One region of the Tessaracoccus aquimaris genome, then DNA from elsewhere that is predicted to be linked to it. Evidence: riboswitches for the same ligand, from Rfam matches in the RefSeq annotation. Region 1 holds a riboswitch; the other holds the start of a gene.
The links. Region 1 has a riboswitch for cobalamin ahead of BW730_RS10010 (hypothetical protein). Riboswitches for the same ligand answer to the same signal wherever they lie in the genome.
Positions count from the first base shown of each region.

Region 2: another riboswitch for cobalamin. It lies ahead of cobI (precorrin-2 C(20)-methyltransferase); the one in region 1 lies ahead of BW730_RS10010 (hypothetical protein).

Region 1 is NZ_CP019606.1:2,138,357-2,146,288, forward strand. Features, by position in the region: gene groL (chaperonin GroEL) at 1-453, opposite strand, end outside; gene groES (co-chaperone GroES) at 465-761, opposite strand; gene BW730_RS09995 (hypothetical protein) at 1,013-1,732, shown strand; gene BW730_RS10000 (5-oxoprolinase subunit B/C family protein) at 1,710-3,272, opposite strand; gene BW730_RS10005 (LamB/YcsF family protein) at 3,269-4,090, opposite strand; cobalamin riboswitch at 4,148-4,267, shown strand; gene BW730_RS10010 (hypothetical protein) at 4,357-5,106, shown strand; gene BW730_RS10015 (CbiQ family ECF transporter T component) at 5,112-6,275, shown strand; gene BW730_RS10020 (ABC transporter ATP-binding protein) at 6,272-7,894, shown strand; gene BW730_RS10025 (ECF transporter S component) at 7,924-7,932, shown strand, end outside.
Region 2 is NZ_CP019606.1:1,524,893-1,532,824, forward strand. Features, by position in the region: partial or broken gene BW730_RS20310 (cobalt-precorrin-5B (C(1))-methyltransferase) at 1-256, opposite strand, end outside; gene BW730_RS07180 (precorrin-8X methylmutase) at 259-906, opposite strand; gene BW730_RS07185 (CbiX/SirB N-terminal domain-containing protein) at 903-2,153, opposite strand; gene cobJ (precorrin-3B C(17)-methyltransferase) at 2,150-4,507, opposite strand; gene cobM (precorrin-4 C(11)-methyltransferase) at 4,504-5,343, opposite strand; gene cobI (precorrin-2 C(20)-methyltransferase) at 5,340-6,095, opposite strand; cobalamin riboswitch at 6,124-6,243, opposite strand; gene BW730_RS07205 (aldo/keto reductase) at 6,350-7,294, shown strand; gene BW730_RS07210 (cobyric acid synthase) at 7,881-7,932, opposite strand, start outside.

The sequences.
Region 1 (7,932 bases):
CGAGGAGATGGTGGCGACCGACGCCATGTCGGCGGTCGTGTCGACGGGGCGGGAGTTCTCGGCCAAGCGGTTGACGACGGCCTCAACGGCCTTGTCGATGCCGCGCTTGAGGCCGACGGGGTTGGCGCCCGAGGCGACCGCGCGCAGACCGGTGTGGACCATGGCCTGAGCCAGGACCGTTGCGGTGGTGGTGCCGTCACCTGCGACGTCGTTGGTCTTGGTGGCGACCTCCTTGGCCAGCTGGGCTCCGAGATCCTCGTACGGATCCTCGAGCTCGACCTCCTTGGCGACGGTCACGCCGTCGTTGGTGATGGTCGGCGCGCCCCACTTCTGGTCCAGGACGACGTAGCGACCCTTGGGGCCGAGCGTCACCTTGACGGTGTTGGCGAGGGCGTCGACACCGCGCTCAAGCGCGCGGCGGGCGTCCTCGTCGAAAGCGAGAGTCTTAACCATGAATCGGTTCCTTACTTGCTGACGACGGCGAGGATGTCGCGGGCGTTCAGCAGGAGGTACTCCTGGCCGTCGTACTTGACCTCGGTGCCGCCGTACTTCGAGAAGATGACGACGTCGCCCTCGGCAACGTCGAGGGGGATGCGGTTGCCCTTGTCGTCGATGCGGCCGGGGCCGGTCGCGATGACCTTGCCCTCCTGGGGCTTCTCCTTGGCCGTGTCGGGGATGACGAGGCCGGAGGCGGTGGTCTGAACGGCCTCGAGGGGCTGAATGAGGATCCGGTCCTCAAGCGGCTTGATCGTGGTTGCCACGTCAAACACCTTTCTCTCTTCGATTCCGGTTGCCCGGTTCAGTGTGCTGTCTAGGTGGCTGGGCGTCGTCGCGGGTGCCGCCTGGCCGTTAGCACCCGAGGTGGTCGAGTGCCAATCACAAAGCTATCGCTTGATTAGCACTCAATCAAGCCGAGTGCCAACCAAAGATTGCCCATTGGCTACCTCGGGGCATCCGAAAGTGAGCCGAACCCCTCATAGGCTGCGAGCCACATCGACAAGGGGAGGTACGGATGGCTTGGTTCAAGCGTAAGAAGGAAGAGGCGCAGGCGCCCGAGGAGATCGAGGACGATCCCCGCTGGGAACAGTGGGCTGACGCGCGCAATGGCTACTGGAACGGCATCGGGAAACTCGACGCCGACGTCATCGCCTACCTCGTCAGCCCCGAGTTCATGGGCGCTCCCCCGTGGCCGACAACCCGTCAGGCCTACAGCGTGACGCGCACCGACTCGACGACGATCATCGCCTCCGACGGCATGACCGACCCGGACCGGGATGCCTCCGGCCCCGCGAACGGCTTCGGCGGCGAGGTCTACCTGGAGTCGCCCGGGCTCGTGGGGGCGGACTTCTCCGCCATCCAGGAGAGCTGGGAACTGGACGCGCTGCAGAACTTCGCGGCCAACGTCGCCGAGCTCGGCGGCATCACCGGCCACCTCGACAACTACGGCGTGGTCTCGATGGAGCTTCCCGCGCCTGAGGGCATCCCCGCACAGATGGTCACGCCCAACGGGACCGTCGGCGTGCTCATCGGCCTCGACGCGCCGGGTCGCGCGGCGGGCGTCGACCTGGGTGAGGGCGTGTCGGCGCGGATGATCCCCGTCACCGTCATCACCCCTGCCGAGACGGCCTACATCGTCGAGGGCGGGGCCGCGGCCCGCGGCGACCTCGCGGAGAAGTTGGCGGCGGCGGGCGTCGGGGTCTCCTCTGACGTCAACCGCCAGAGCGTGGTCTAGCCTCCCGCACCAACCGACAGCGCCGCCCGGGCACCAACTGGGCGGCGCTGTCTGCTGCCTGCGGCGTGAGCACCCCGACGACGGGGTAGCCACCGGTGACTGGATGATCGGCGAGGAACAGCACCGGTTCACCCGACGGCGGCACCTGGATGGCGCCACGCACCACGGGCTCGCTGGGCAGTTCGCCGGGCGCGCGGCGCAACGGCTCGCCCGTCAGGCGCGCCCCGACCCGGTCGACGGCGCCGCCCACGACCCACGTCGAGCCGTCCAGCCCCTCGACCCACTCCGCCCTCGGCCCCTGCAGGTAGCGCAACTCGACGACATCGGAGGTCTCAGCGCTGACCGGCGTCCAGTCGACGGCAGCCAACCAGCCGGCGCGAGCCTCACCGACCGGGACCTCCGTCCCAGCGGTCAGCGGCGCCGGGCCGAGCCCGCCGAGCGTGTCGGTCGATCGGGACCCGAGCACCTCCTCCACAGCGACCCCGCCGCGCACCGACAGGTAGGACCGCAGCCCCACCGCCGGGGGGCCGAGCGTCAACCGCTCGCCGTCACGCAGCGCGAACGCGACGCCGGGCGAGACGGGACGCCCGTCGACCTCTGCACGGCAGGGCGCCCCGGTCATCGCGACCGTGTGGTCGCCGACCGCCCGCACCACGACCTGCCCAAGCGTGATCTCGAGCGCGGCGCCGCCAGGGGGGTTGCCGACCAACCGCTCCCCCAGCCGGTAGGACCCGAGGTCCGCCGCCCCGGAGGCCCCGACGCCGACGGCGCCCAGCCCCGTCCGCCCCTCGTCCTGGGCCGTGACCGGCAGCAGCGCGCTCTCGACGATCAGTGCCTTCGTCGCGTGCGCCACGGTCGCGGTCGGAGGCGTGGCGGCCCGCTCTGCGCCTCTGGCGGGTGTGGAGGTGCGACCCGCCGGGACCGCCTCGAAGCGGACGGTGGTGCCGGGCGTCAGGAGCGCGGGCGGGGAGGCACCGGGGTCGAACAGCGTGACGTCGGTCGTCCCGAGCAGCCGCCATCCGCCGGGCGACGACGTCGGGTAGATGCCGGAGAACTCGTCGGCCAGCCCGACGGAGCCCGCCGGGACGCGCGTCCTCGGCGAGGCGAGCCGAGGGACGCGCAGCCTCGGGTCGCCGCCGACCAGGTAACTGAAGCCGGGCGCGAACCCCCCGAAGGCGACCTGCCACGGCGTCTCGACGTGAGCCCTGACGACCTCGGCCACCGTCAGCCCGGTCTCGTCCGCGACCGCCGCGAGGTCGGGGCCGTCGTAGCGCACCGGGATCACGACCTCGCGCGGCGTGCCGCTGGCCGCGGCGACGCGTGGACCCGACAGCAGGGCCGCCACCGCCGGCCCGCCCTCGGCGGCCGGCGCACCCACGACCAGCACGGTGCGCGCGGCGGGGATGACGTCGGTGACCGACGCCCACGGTCCCCGCGTGGCAGCGGCGGCGGCTCGCAGCACCGGCTCGGCGGCCAGCACCTCATCGAGCGAGGCGAACTCGACGAGCAGGGCGCGCTCGCCACAGGCCAGAAGTCTCACCCGTCGACCGTCTCAGGGGACGACGGGCGTTCCCCTGGGGTCTGCCCCTGCTCGGTGGGGAGGGCTACGAACGGCGCGATCGTCACGCCTGCCGCGGTGAGGCGGTCGCGCACCGCGCGGGCCAGTTCTGCCGCGCCCTCGGTGTCGCCGTGCAGGCAGACCGACTCGACGCGCATCTGGACCCGCGTCCCGTCGACGGCGACCACGCGGCGCTGCGTCACCATCGTCAGCACCCGCTCGGCGACCTCGCCCGGGTCGGTGACCAGCGCGCCGGGCTCGGAGCGCGGCACCAGCGTGCCGTCCGCCCGGTAGCCGCGGTCGGCGAAACCCTCCGCGACGGTGCGCAGGCCCGCCTCCGCGGCGCGCCGCAGCAGGGCCGACCCGGGGAGCCCGACGACCGGAAGCCGCCTGTCGTAGGCGAGAACGGCATCGACGACGGCGGCGGCCTGGGCGTCGTGGTGCACGACGGCGTTGTAGAGGGCCCCGTGGGGCTTGACGTAGCCGACCCGGGTGCCGAAGCGGCGGCAGATCCCCTCCAGGGCACCGATCTGGTAGACCACGTCCGCCGTCAGTTCCGCGGGCGCCACGTCCATGAACCGGCGCCCGAAGCCCGCGAGGTCGCGGTAGCTGACCTGGGCACCCACGACCACGCCCCGCTCCGCTGCAAGGCGACACGTGGCGGTGAGCGTCAGCGGGTCCCCGGCGTGAAAACCGCATGCCACGTTGGCGCTGCTGACGACGTCGAGCATGGCCTCGTCGTCGCCGAGCCGCCACCGCCCGAACGACTCTCCGACGTCCGCGTTGAGGTCGATCATCATGGCGCCGAGCCTATCGGCTAGGGCCTTGACGAGGCACCCGCTCAGGCGGGTCGCGGACCCCTTCAGCAGTGTTAGAGTGACCGCGTCAGTGAGAGGAAGCCGGTGTGATTCCGGCGCTGACCCGCAACCGTGACGGCATCGCCGAAGCCGGGAACTCACCCTGACAGACCACAGGTAATTTGCATCCGTCGCGGACTACGGATGGGTCCGGGCCATCTTCCTCGGCCTGGCTCTAGCAGTCCCGAGGCAGAAAGGGTAAGAGGCCCATGTCTCTCACAGAATCCACCCGCACGACCGCCCGTCGCGGCGTCCTGGCACGCCTGACGGCGCTGCTCGCGTTGACCTTCATGGCGCTGATGGCGGCGCTCCCGGCCCCGGCCCACGCCGACGGCGCCGACAACGAGGTGGGGGCCTGCCTCTCCGCCGACAAGGTCTGGCTGCTCATCACCACCGAGACCGACGAGGTGATCGCCAACGAGTGCGTCGGCAACCCCGCCACCGGTGACGAGGCCATCGCCAACGCAAAGGTCCCCGTCGTGCTCGGCGACATGAACATGATCTGCACCCTTGGCGGCCACCCCGCCGAGTGCCCCAAGACCTTCGCGGGCGCCTACTGGGCCTACTACCAGGGCGCCCCCGGCAAGGAATACGCCTACTCGCAGGTCGGCCCGGCCGACGCCAAGCCGGTCGGCGGGACCATCGAGGCGTGGTGCTACGCCACCGACAACAAGGAGTGCACGCCTCCGCAGTTGAAGATCGTCCAGGGTGGCACCGAGGTCGCTCCCCCGGCGGGCACCACCGCCGTCGACCTGGTGCTCACCGGCGCGGCGGCAAGCCCCAGCCCGACGGCGCAGCCCACGGCCGAGGCGAGCCAGACCCCGGCGCCCGCTGAGCCGACCGGATCGGCCCCATGGGGCTGGATCATCGGCGGCGTCGCGGCGCTCGCCGTCATCGTCGGCGTGGTGCTGTGGCTGCGTGCCCGCGGTAGCGGCAAGGGCGCGGTCGGCGGACGCTGACCTCAATGCCCCGTCTCCTCCCCCGGGTCGCACCGACCGGGCCTGCCGCCGCGCAGGACCCGGTCGGGCGCGACCTCAGGTCCGTGCACCCATGGGCCTGGTGGGGGTGGGCACTGTGCGCGAGCGCGGCGGTGAGCCTCACCACCAATCCGCTGGTGATCGCGCTCATCGCCGCGGCCGTCGTCACGGTCGTGCTGCGTCGACGCCCGGACGCGCCATGGGCGCGGTCCCTGAAGGTCTACCTGATGCTCGCCGAGATCATCGTGGCGATGCGCCTGTTCTTCCAGATCACCATCGGCGGGATGCGCACCGGCACGGTGCTGTTCGTCCTCCCGTCGATCTCCCTTCCCGACTGGGCCGCGGGCATCACCCTCGGAGGCCCCGTCACGCTCGACGGGCTGGCCTTCGCCCTGTTCGACGCGATCCGGCTCGCGGTGATGCTGTTGTGCGTCGGCGCCGCGAACTCGCTCGCGAACCCCCGCACTGCACTGAAGTCGGTGCCCGCCGCGCTGCGTGACATTTCCACCGCCGTCGTCATCGCGCTGGCCCTCGTCCCGCAACTGATCGGCTCGATCCACCGGGTCCGCCGCGGGCAGCGACTGCGCGGCGGTCGCACCCGAGGCCTCAAGGCGATCCCCGGCACCCTGCTCCCCGTCATCGAGGACGCCGTCGAAGGGTCGCTGCAGTTGGCCACCTCGATGGAGGCCCGCGGCTACGGACGCACCCGCGACGCCGACGAGCCCCGACGCGGCACCTGGCAGTTGCTCACCGCCCTGCTCGGGGTGTTGCTCGGCAGTTACGTGCTGCTCGCCGTCCCGGGAACCACCCCCGGCCCGTTCGGGCTCAGCACGGCTACCTGGCTGGCCGTCGCGATCCTCAGCGTCGCCGTCGGCCTCGCGGTGTGGGGCATGCGTGCCTCGGCCACCCAACTGGGCGTGACCCGCTACCGGCCCGCCCCTTGGGGCACCCCGGAGTACGTCACACTCGCGTGCGGCGTCGTGGGGCTGGCCGTCGTGCTGTGGCTGATCTCCTCCTACGGGGCGCCGTCCGAGATGAACGCCAGGCAGATCCCCATGCAGTTGCCGACGCTGCCCCCGTTGGCGATCCTCGCCGCGGCCGCCTTCGTCGCGCCAGCCTTCGCGACCCCCGACCCGAGAGTGCGCAGATGATCGAGTTCGACCAGGTCACCATCACCCAGCCCGACGCGACCGCACCGGTCCTGTCCGGGGTGACCGGCGTGATCCGGGAGTCCGACCTGTGCGTCATCGTCGGTCGCACAGGCACGGGCAAGTCGACGCTGCTCGGCGCCATCAACGCGCTCGTCCCGATGACCACCGGCGCCAGCATGGCAGGCACGGTGCGCGTCGCGGGGGTCGACGTCACCGGCAGGCGCCCCCGCGATCTGGCGGACCTGATCGGCTACGTGGGCCAGAACCCGCTCAGCGGCTTCGTCACCGACGTCGTCGAGGACGAGATCGCCTACGGCATGGAACAACTCGGCCTCGACCCGGTCACGATGCGCAAGCGCGTCGAGGAGACCCTCGACCTGATGGGCATCGCGGACCTGCGTCGCCGCGCGCTCGTCGAACTCTCCGGCGGGCAGCAGCAGCGGGTCGCGATCGCCGCGGTGCTCGCCGCCCAACCGCGGGTCCTCGTCCTGGACGAGCCCACCTCGGCCCTTGACCCGACCGCGGCGCAGGACGTCCTCGCGGCCATCACGACGCTCGTGCACGACGTCGGCCTGACCGTCGTGCTCGCCGAGCACCGCCTGGAGCGCGTGATGCACGCCGCCGACTCGGCGATCTGGCTGCCAGGCGACGGGAGGGCCGTGTTCGGCGCGACCGCGGAGGTCCTCGGCCTGTCCGACGTCAAGCCACCGCTGGCCCAACTCTCCGAGGCGCTCGGGTGGCCAACCGTCGCCACCAGCGTGCGCGACGCGCGCCGCAAGGTCACCGCCGAGGGGCCGCATGTCGCGCTGCCCGACCTGCCGGAGGCGTCGGTGTCCTGGCTTACCGACGGGCTCACCACGGTCGCCCGGGCCGAGCGGCTGGCAGTCCACTACGGCGACCTGCGCGCCGTCTGCGTCGACCTCGACCTGCACGCGGGAACCGTGGTCGCGCTGATGGGCCGCAACGGCTCCGGCAAGTCGTCGCTGCTGTGGGCGCTGCAGGGCGCGGTCGCCAGCACCGGCACGCTCACCGTGGACGGCGCCGACCCGCGCACGGTCGCTGACGCGGAGGCGCGCAAGCTCGTCAGCCTGGTGCCACAGACCCCGTCCGACCTGCTGTACCTGCCAACCGTCGGCGAGGAGTTGGCGCAGGCCGACCGCGAGTCTGACGCGGCGCCCGGCACCACGCGCCGGATCCTCGCGGACCTCGGGGCCGACCTCCCGGAGGACCGCAACCCCCGCGATCTGTCGGAGGGGCAGCGGCTCGCGCTGGTGCTGGCCATCCAACTGGCCGCCCGCCCGGCGGTGATCTGCCTCGACGAGCCGACGCGCGGCCTCGACTACCGGATGAAGGCCGAGCTGAGCGGCATCGTGCGGTCGCTCGCCGACGCGGGCGCCTGCGTCGTGATCTCCACCCACGACGTGGAGTTCGCGGCGCTGACCACCGACCGGTGCGTCATCCTCGCCGAGGGCGAAATCGTCGCGGACGGGCCGACGCGGACGGTGTGCTGCGCGTCGCCCGCCTTCTCCCCCCAGGTCGCGAAGGTCTTCCACCCGCACGATGTGTTGACGGTCGCCGAGGTCCGCGAGGCCATCGCGGTCCAGGGGCTCGTCTCGTGAGGGGTCGCACGGACCTCGTCTCGGTCCTGATGCTCAGC
Region 2 (7,932 bases), 610 kb from region 1:
CGTGCGTCACGTCGGGGTCGTCGCCGGAGTCCTTGACGACCGCCCCCTCGGCCCGCCGCGGCGTCAGTGACTCGTGCGTCAGGGTGAACGTCGGGCGGTGGCCGCCGGGAAGCGTCACCTCGACCGCGTCGGGGAACCGGCCGGACAGCAGCGCCTCCCAGGCTGCCTTCGCGGCGGCAGCGGAGCAGGCGCCGGTCGTCCAGCCAGGCCGCAGTCCCGACGAGCGGAGTTGGCCCTTGCGTCCTCCCTCGGACACGCTCAGTCCTGTCGGGAGGTGTTGGTCAGTTCGTCGGTGGAGGCGATCGCGTTGACGGCGGCCACCGTCATGGCGCTGCCGCCGCGCCGTCCGCGCACGACCAGGTACTCCAGCCCTAGGTCGTTGGCGGCGAGCGCCTCCTTCGACTCGGCGGCGCCGACGAAGCCGACGGGGATGCCGACGACCGCGGCCGGCCGAACCCCGGTCGCACGGACCACCTCCAGCAGTCGGAACAGCGCGGTCGGCGCGTTCCCGATGGCGACGACGGCCCCCTCGAGGCGCGGCAGCCACAGGTCGACCGCGGCCATGGTCTTGGTGATCCCCTCGCGCCGGGCGACCTCGGCGAGCGCGGGGTCCTTGATGTGGCAGATCACGTCGTTGGAGCGCGGGAGGCGCGAGGTGATGATGCCGGTGGCGACCATCGACGAGTCGCACAGGATCGCGGCCCCCGCCCGCAGTGCTGCGTTGGCGCGTGCCACCACGGCGGGAGTGAAGGCCACGTCGTCGGCGATGTCGGTGGCCCCGGCGGCGTGCACCATGCGCACCACGACTCGGCTCACGTCTTCGGGGAACCGGGCAAGGTCGGTCTCGTCGCGGATGATCCGGAACGACTCCTCGTAGATCTCGGCCCCCGTCCTCAGGTAGTTCATCGTTCCTCCTGCCCGACGAGCGCCGTGAAGATGGCCTGCCGTACCGACGGGGCGGCGAAGATCGCGTCGCGGACCGCCCGGGAGCGCTGTGGTTCCCGGTTCCCGACGACGGCGATCGTCACGCCGCCGGCCGACTGCGAGGCCGCCGTCCAGGCGGAGCCGCCTGGGGCGTGGTCGGCGCGGACGCAGAACGCGTGCTCTCGCTCTGCCTCGGCCGCGACCGCGGCGTTGACCCGCGGGTCGTCGGTGGCGGCCAACGCGTACCAGGCGCCCGAGAGGTCGCCGTCGCGGTAGCCCCGGCGCTGCCAGCGGAGCCGCCCCGCCTCGGCGAGCCTGACCAGTCCGGGGGTGGCCTCCGGCGCGATCAAGGTGACGTCGGCGCCCGAGTCGAGGAGCCTTTGGACCCGTCGAGAGGAGACGCGGCCAGCGCCGACCACGACGACGCTTCGCCCCTGCAGCAGCAGCCCCGTCAGGTAAGCGGGCGAGCCGGAGGGGGTGGCGTCGGGCAGCGTCTCGCGGTAGCGGTCGATGACGACCTCGGCCAGTTCGTCGCAGTCGCCGATCACCTCGGCGAGGCGTACCTCGGCGTCGGGGTGCGCTGCGGCCCAGGCCTCGGCCTGTTCGAAGGTCCACTGCCGCAGTCTCCCGGGGAAGAGCCAGTGGCCCATCACGACGATCCTGCGGGCGCCACCGGCGTAGGCGCGGTCGAGGCCGTCGGGCAGTCTCGGGTCGGTGACCTGGATGAAGCAGGGCTCGACGGCGCCCCATCCGCCCTGTTCGTAGTGCATCCGGGCGAGCCGGACGTGGTCGGCGTTGGCCTCGGCGACCAGCGCGCCGCGGCCGACGAAGACCAGGGTCGCCTCGCCGGGTTCCCAGTCGCCAAGCGCCGCGTCGAGCCTCTGTCGGACGGCGTCGGTGAGCCGCGGGTCGGCACCGAGGTGGCCCGCGTAGTCGATCCGCGCCTCGGGCACCGACTCGAGGGCCTCCTCGATGAAGGCCGGGATGTCATTGCGGACGTGCCCGCCGGTGCCGAGCATCAGGGGCACCACGACCGCCCGCCCGGCCGGTTCGTCGGCGACCACCTCCCGCAGGGCGTCGGGGATCGTGGGCAGGCTCAGTTCGACGAAGCCGACGGCGACCCGCGCGTCGGGCAGCATCCGGGCGACCCGTTCGCCGAGGCGTCGGCATACGGCCTCGCCTGCCGCGTCGCGGGTGCCGTGGGCGGCGATGATCAGTGGGGTGCTCATGCGTTCTCCTTGGGCATCCAGGCGTAGTCGCGGGGGGTGACCATGCGCAGTTCCCCGCCGCCGGTGGTGACGTACTTCGTGGTGGAGGAGCCGACGACGACCAGCGAGTTCATGTCGACCCATTCGGGCTTGAACTCGGCGAGCGTGCTCATCAGCACCTTCTGGCGGGACCGGCACGCCTGCTGCACGACCGCGATGGGCGTGTCGGGGCCGCGCTGTGCGCCGAGGATCTCCAGCGCTCGGGGCAGGTGCCTGGTGCGGGTGCGGCTGCGCGGGTTGTACAGGGCGACCACGAAGTCGCCGTCGGCGGCGGCGTGCAGGCGCTTCTCGATGTTGTTCCAGTCGGTGTGCAGGTCGGACAGCGACAAGGTGACGTGGTCGTGGCCGAGCGGCGCACCGAGGATCGCCGAGACGGCGAGGCTCGCGGTGACGCCCGGCACGATCTCGACGTCGATGCCCTCGGTGCCCTGCTCAAGCACGGGGCTGGCCATGGCGTAGATCGCCGGGTCGCCACCGCAGACGAGCGCGACGTTCTCCCCCGCTCGCGCCGCCTCAATCGCGGCGGCTGTGCGGGCCTCCTCGGTGCCCATCTTCGACGCGTAGATCCGGGTGCCGGGGCGGGCAAGGTCGCGGATCTGCTTGACGTATGGGCCGTAGCCGACGATGAAGGTGGCCTGTCGCAGCGCGGTCTGGGCGCGCTGGGTGAGCAGGTCGCGGGAGCCAGGGCCGAGGCCGACGACGCTGAGCCTTCCGCGCGCAGGCAGCCGCCCGATCGCGCAGGTGGCGTCGGTGTTGCGCTGCTTGGGGACGATCAACTCCGCTCCGTGGGCAAGCACGGAGGCCTCCGACACGGAAGGCGTGCCGACGTGACCCTCGACGAGAGCGCTGGGGGTCGGCACCTCCTGGCCGGCGAGTTCGTCGGCCGGGTAGTCGATGAGCGGGACGCCGAGGTCCTTGACCAGCTTGAGGAAGCCGATCTCGCCGGCCTTGACGTCGATCGTGGTGATGGCGGCGACCGACTCCAGCGCGAGCCCGTGCTCGGAGAGGGTGTCGGTGAGGAGTTGGCGGATGACGGCGATGTCGGTGCCACGGTTGCAGCCCATCCCGACGACGAGGCTCTTGGGGTGCAGCGTGACGGTGGGAAGCGCCGAGGCCGGGGCCTCGGCGAGGTCGGTGACCACGATCCGGGCGACCGGGTCGTCCGCGTCGCTCGACACGTTCTCGGGCAGCGGCGGTAGCGGCCACCCGGAGGTCTTCTCGACGAGGACGGGCCTGCCGTCGATCAGTGCGCGGGTGACGCCCGCGACGTCGCCGCTGTATGCCCAGCCGAGGGTGTCGAGGGCCGGCAGGTTGAGGGCGTCGGTCGCGGTGGTCAGCACCGGGGTCGCGCCGATCCCCTCGCCGATGCGGCGGGCGAGGTCGTTGGCTCCGCCCGCGTGCCCCCCGACGAGCGGGACGGCGAAGCGGCCCGCCTCGTCGACGACGACCACGCCGGGGTCCGTGACCTTGCTGCGCAGCAGGGGCGCGACGAGGCGGGTGGTGGCGCCGAGCGCCAGGTGGCTGACGATCAGGTCGCACTCGCGCCAGGCGAGCGGGAGCAGGTGCGCGGCGGGGCCGTCGTAGCGCCGGGACGCCACGCCGAGGGCCGCGTCGATCTCGTCGGCTCGGCGGCACGCGGCGGGGCTGCCGACGAGGTGGCCGACGACGGGTTCGGCGCCGGGCGCGCGGTCGCGCGGCGCCTCCGCGGCGATCAGGCCGGGATCGTCCGGGACGCCGTCGAGGACAAGCACGACGTTGGGTTCGGCGACGTCGTCCAGGGCGGAGGCCTGCTCGGCGGTCAGGACGCGGACCCGTTCGTCCGGCTCTCCGAGGCGTTCGGCAAGCACGAAGGTTCGGGCGGGCAGGGCGACCGCGAGTTCCCGGACGCCACCGTCGGCGGAGGTCAGCACCGCGACCTTCCGGTGCCAGCGCGCCGCGGCGATGGCGGCGTCGAGGGGCTTGCCGTGTGCCGAGACCACCAGGGCGTCGTCCCACGGGAGGGCGACGGCGGCGAAGGCCGCCGCGACGGAACTGACGGCGGGCGAGACGGTGACCTCGTGGCCGGCGAGCCGGATCCGGCGCACGATCCCGTGGAAGCCCGGGTCGCCGCTCGCCACGACCAGGACGTCGTCATTCGGGTCGGCCGCGCCGATCCGCTCGAGGGCAGGGGTCAGCGCGCCGAGCACGACCTGGCGTTCGGGTTCGACGCCCAGTTCGGCGAGGTGGCGCCGTCCCCCGACGACGAGCGCGGCGGTGGCGGCGAGGTCCCGGGTCGCCTGGCTCAGTTCGCCCAGGTAGCCGTGCACGTGGATCATCGGGTCTCTCCCTCGAGTCGGACGGCGCCCGCGCCGTTGGCGCGAAGGTCGGTTTGGGCGGTGGCCTCTGCGGCGCGGTACTCGTGCCGGAAGCCGGGGTGGTACAGGTGTGAGCGGGTGCCGCTGTGGCCCTCGGCGAGTGCCGGGCCGACAAGGACGACGGTGTGCTTCCACAACTTGTTCTCGCGCATGGTCGCCGACAACTCGCCGAGCGGGCAGCGCAGCATCATCTCGTCCGGCCAGGAGACCCGGTAACCGACGATGCACGGCGTCTCCGGCGGGTACCCGCCCGCGAGGAGTTCCTCCTGCAGTTGCTTGTTGCGGGCGGCCGAGAGGTAGAGCGCCATGGTGGCGCCGTGGGCAGCGAACCCCTTGACCGTCTCGCGCGGCGGCATGGGGGTGCGGCCGCCCTCGAGCCTGGTGAGGATCAGCGACTGGGACACCTCGGGGATGGTGATCTCCGAGTTCATCCTCGCGGCGGTGGCCGAGTAGGCGGAGACACCGGGGACGGTCTCGAAGTCGAGGCCGAGTTGCCTGCACATCTCGTACTGCTCCCCGGTCGCCCCGTAGATGGACGGGTCTCCGGTATGGACGCGCGCCACGAGCAGGCCCTCGTCTGCGGCGCGTCGGTAGTGGGCCGCGGTGTCCTCCAGCGCCGCGGAGGCCGAGTCGACGACAAGCGCGTCGGGACGGGCTCCAGCGACGATCCCCGGGTGCACCAGGCTGGAGGCCCAGATCACGATGTCGGCGCGGGAGATGACGTCTGCGCCGCGCACGGTGATGAGGTCGGCGGCGCCGGGGCCCGCCCCCACGAAGATGACCTTGCCGCGGTTCACAGCCGTCCCCCCGCCTGGTCGCCGCGGGCGGCGGGAGCCAGCACCGTCGAGAAGTAGGGGGCGGTCGCGTCGTCGTCGAGGTCGGCCAGCCGGATCAGTTCCTGCCGGTCGAGGCCGAGGTTGACGCCGAGCACCGCATCGCGGCCCTTGGATCGCAGGGTCGCCACGACCTCCGGCATCCGCCGTCCGCCCTTGTAGGCGACCACGGTGTCGACGGCGTCGAGCACCCGCTCCAGGGCATCGAGGCCGGCGGTGACGGGGACGAGTGCGAGGGTCTCGGTGCCCTCGACGAGCGGGGTGCGACTGGTGGCGGCAAGGGCCTGCATGGCGGTGATGCCGGGGATCACCTCGACGGCGACGTCGGGGCGGCGCTCCAGGACGTGCGCGGCTAGGTAGGAGAACGTCGAATAGACGCTCGGGTCCCCGACAGTGGCGAAGGCGACGCACCGGGCGCCATCGTCGAACGCGTCCACGGCGGCGGTGGCGGAGGCGAGCCACGCGGCCTTGCGTCGGGGGCTGACGCCGCTGCGGTCGGCCATCGAGAAGGGCACCCGGACGATCCGGGCGTCCGGCGCGTTGGCCAGCACGATCTGTTCCGCCCGGCCCGGCCCGTCGCCGGACTCCTCCGTCGCGGGCACCAGCACCGCGTCGGCGATCTCGAGCGCGCGGGTCGCCTTGAGGGTGATGAGGTCTGGGTCGCCTGGTCCGACTCCGATGCCGATGAGGCGTGGCTGCGATGGGGGATGCGTCATCCTGGTCGCCTTTCTGGGTCTCTCGCCCGAGGTGTGCGGCGCATGGGATGAGTTCCTGACTCCCGCACCATCGGGTGCGGTCACAGTGGCGGGACCGTGCCGGACTTACACCGGCTTCCTCAAGCATTCCCATGCTCGGGTGAAGTCTTGCAGGGGCCGTCAGGACCTCGTCAGGCGGGGTCGCTCAAGGGTGCCGCCACGCGCGACCGCACGGCGATAGGCTCCTGCTACACCACGGACGTGAGGAGACAGGCATGACCACGATGAGGACCGTTCCGCTCGGCGGCACCGGGAAAGAGGTGCCCAACGTCGTCCTGGGGTTGATGCGCATCGCCGACAAGTCCGACGCAGAGATCCGCGAACTGGTGGGGACCGCGCGGGAGGCGGGCATCGACTTCTTCGATCATGCCGACATCTACGGGGGTCGCGACCACGCCTGCGAGGAGCGGTTCGCGGACGCGATGCGGCTCTCCACCGCCGAACGCGGCGAAATCACGATCCAGACCAAGTGCGGCATCGTGACCGACGGGCCGTACTTCGACTTCTCCTACGAGCACATCATGGGCCAGGTCGAGGGGTCGCTGCGCGCGCTGCGCACGGACTACATCGACGTGCTGCTGCTGCACCGCCCGGACGCGCTTGTCGAACCGGAGGAGGTCGCCCGGGCGTTCGACGAGTTGGAGTCGGCGGGCAAGGTGCGCGCGTTCGGCGTCTCGAACCACACGCCCCGCCAGATCGACCTGCTGAAGACGGCCGTGCGCCAACCGCTGGTGGCGAACCAGTTGCAGTTGTCGATCACGCACTCGCCGCTGATCGCGCAGGGCGTCGCGGCGAACATGTCCGACCTCGACCAGTCGGTGGTGCTGGACGGCGGCGGCCTCGTCGAGTACTGCCGGATCAACAACCTGACGATCCAGGCGTGGTCGCCGTTCCAGGGCGGCTTCTTCACGGGCGTGTTCCTCGGCTCGGACGAGTACCCCGAGTTGAACGCGGTGATCGACCGGCTCGCGGCGAAGTACGACGTGCCGCCGATCGCGATCGCGACGGCGTGGATCACGCGGCACCCGGCGGGCATGCAGGTCGTGCTCGGCACCACGACCCCGGACCGGGTCGCGGGCGCGGCGCTGGGCTCGGACATCCCGCTGACGCGCAGCGAGTGGTACGAACTGTTCCGGGCGGGCGGCCACCGGGTTCCGTGACGATCGCTGGTTGAGCCAGCCCGCCGACGAAGTCGCGCGGTGCGTCGAAACCTCCCGCACCCGCACGCCGAGCCAGCCCCAGGGCACTAGAGGCATCACCCGAGACCCCGCGGAGCTCACCGGGGTTTCGACCGATGTCGACCGCTCCGCGCCCGACATGGCTCAACCAGCGACACGTTGGTTGAGCCAGCCCGCCGACGAAGTCGCGCGGTGCGTCGAAACCTCCCGCACCCACGCAGCGAGCCAGTCCCGGGCATCACCCGAGACCCCGCGCCCCTCACGGGGGTTTCGACCGATGTCGACCGCTCCGCGCCCGACATGGCTCAACCAGCGACAGGTTGGTTGAGCCAGCCCGCCGACGAAGTCGCGCGGTGCGTCGAAACCTCCCGCACCCACGCAGCGAGCCAGTCCACGGGCATCACCCGAGACCCCGCGCCCCTCACGGGGGTTTCGACCGATGTCGACCGCTCCGCGCCCGACATGGCTCAACCAGCGACACGTTGGTTGAGCCAGCCCACCGACGAAGTCGCGCGGTACGTCGAAACCTCGACACCCGCGCAGGGAGCCAGCCCCAGGGAACGAGCGGCTAGCGGGCGAGCGAAAGCAGAGCGTCGACGTCGATGTGTTCCTCGATCGCG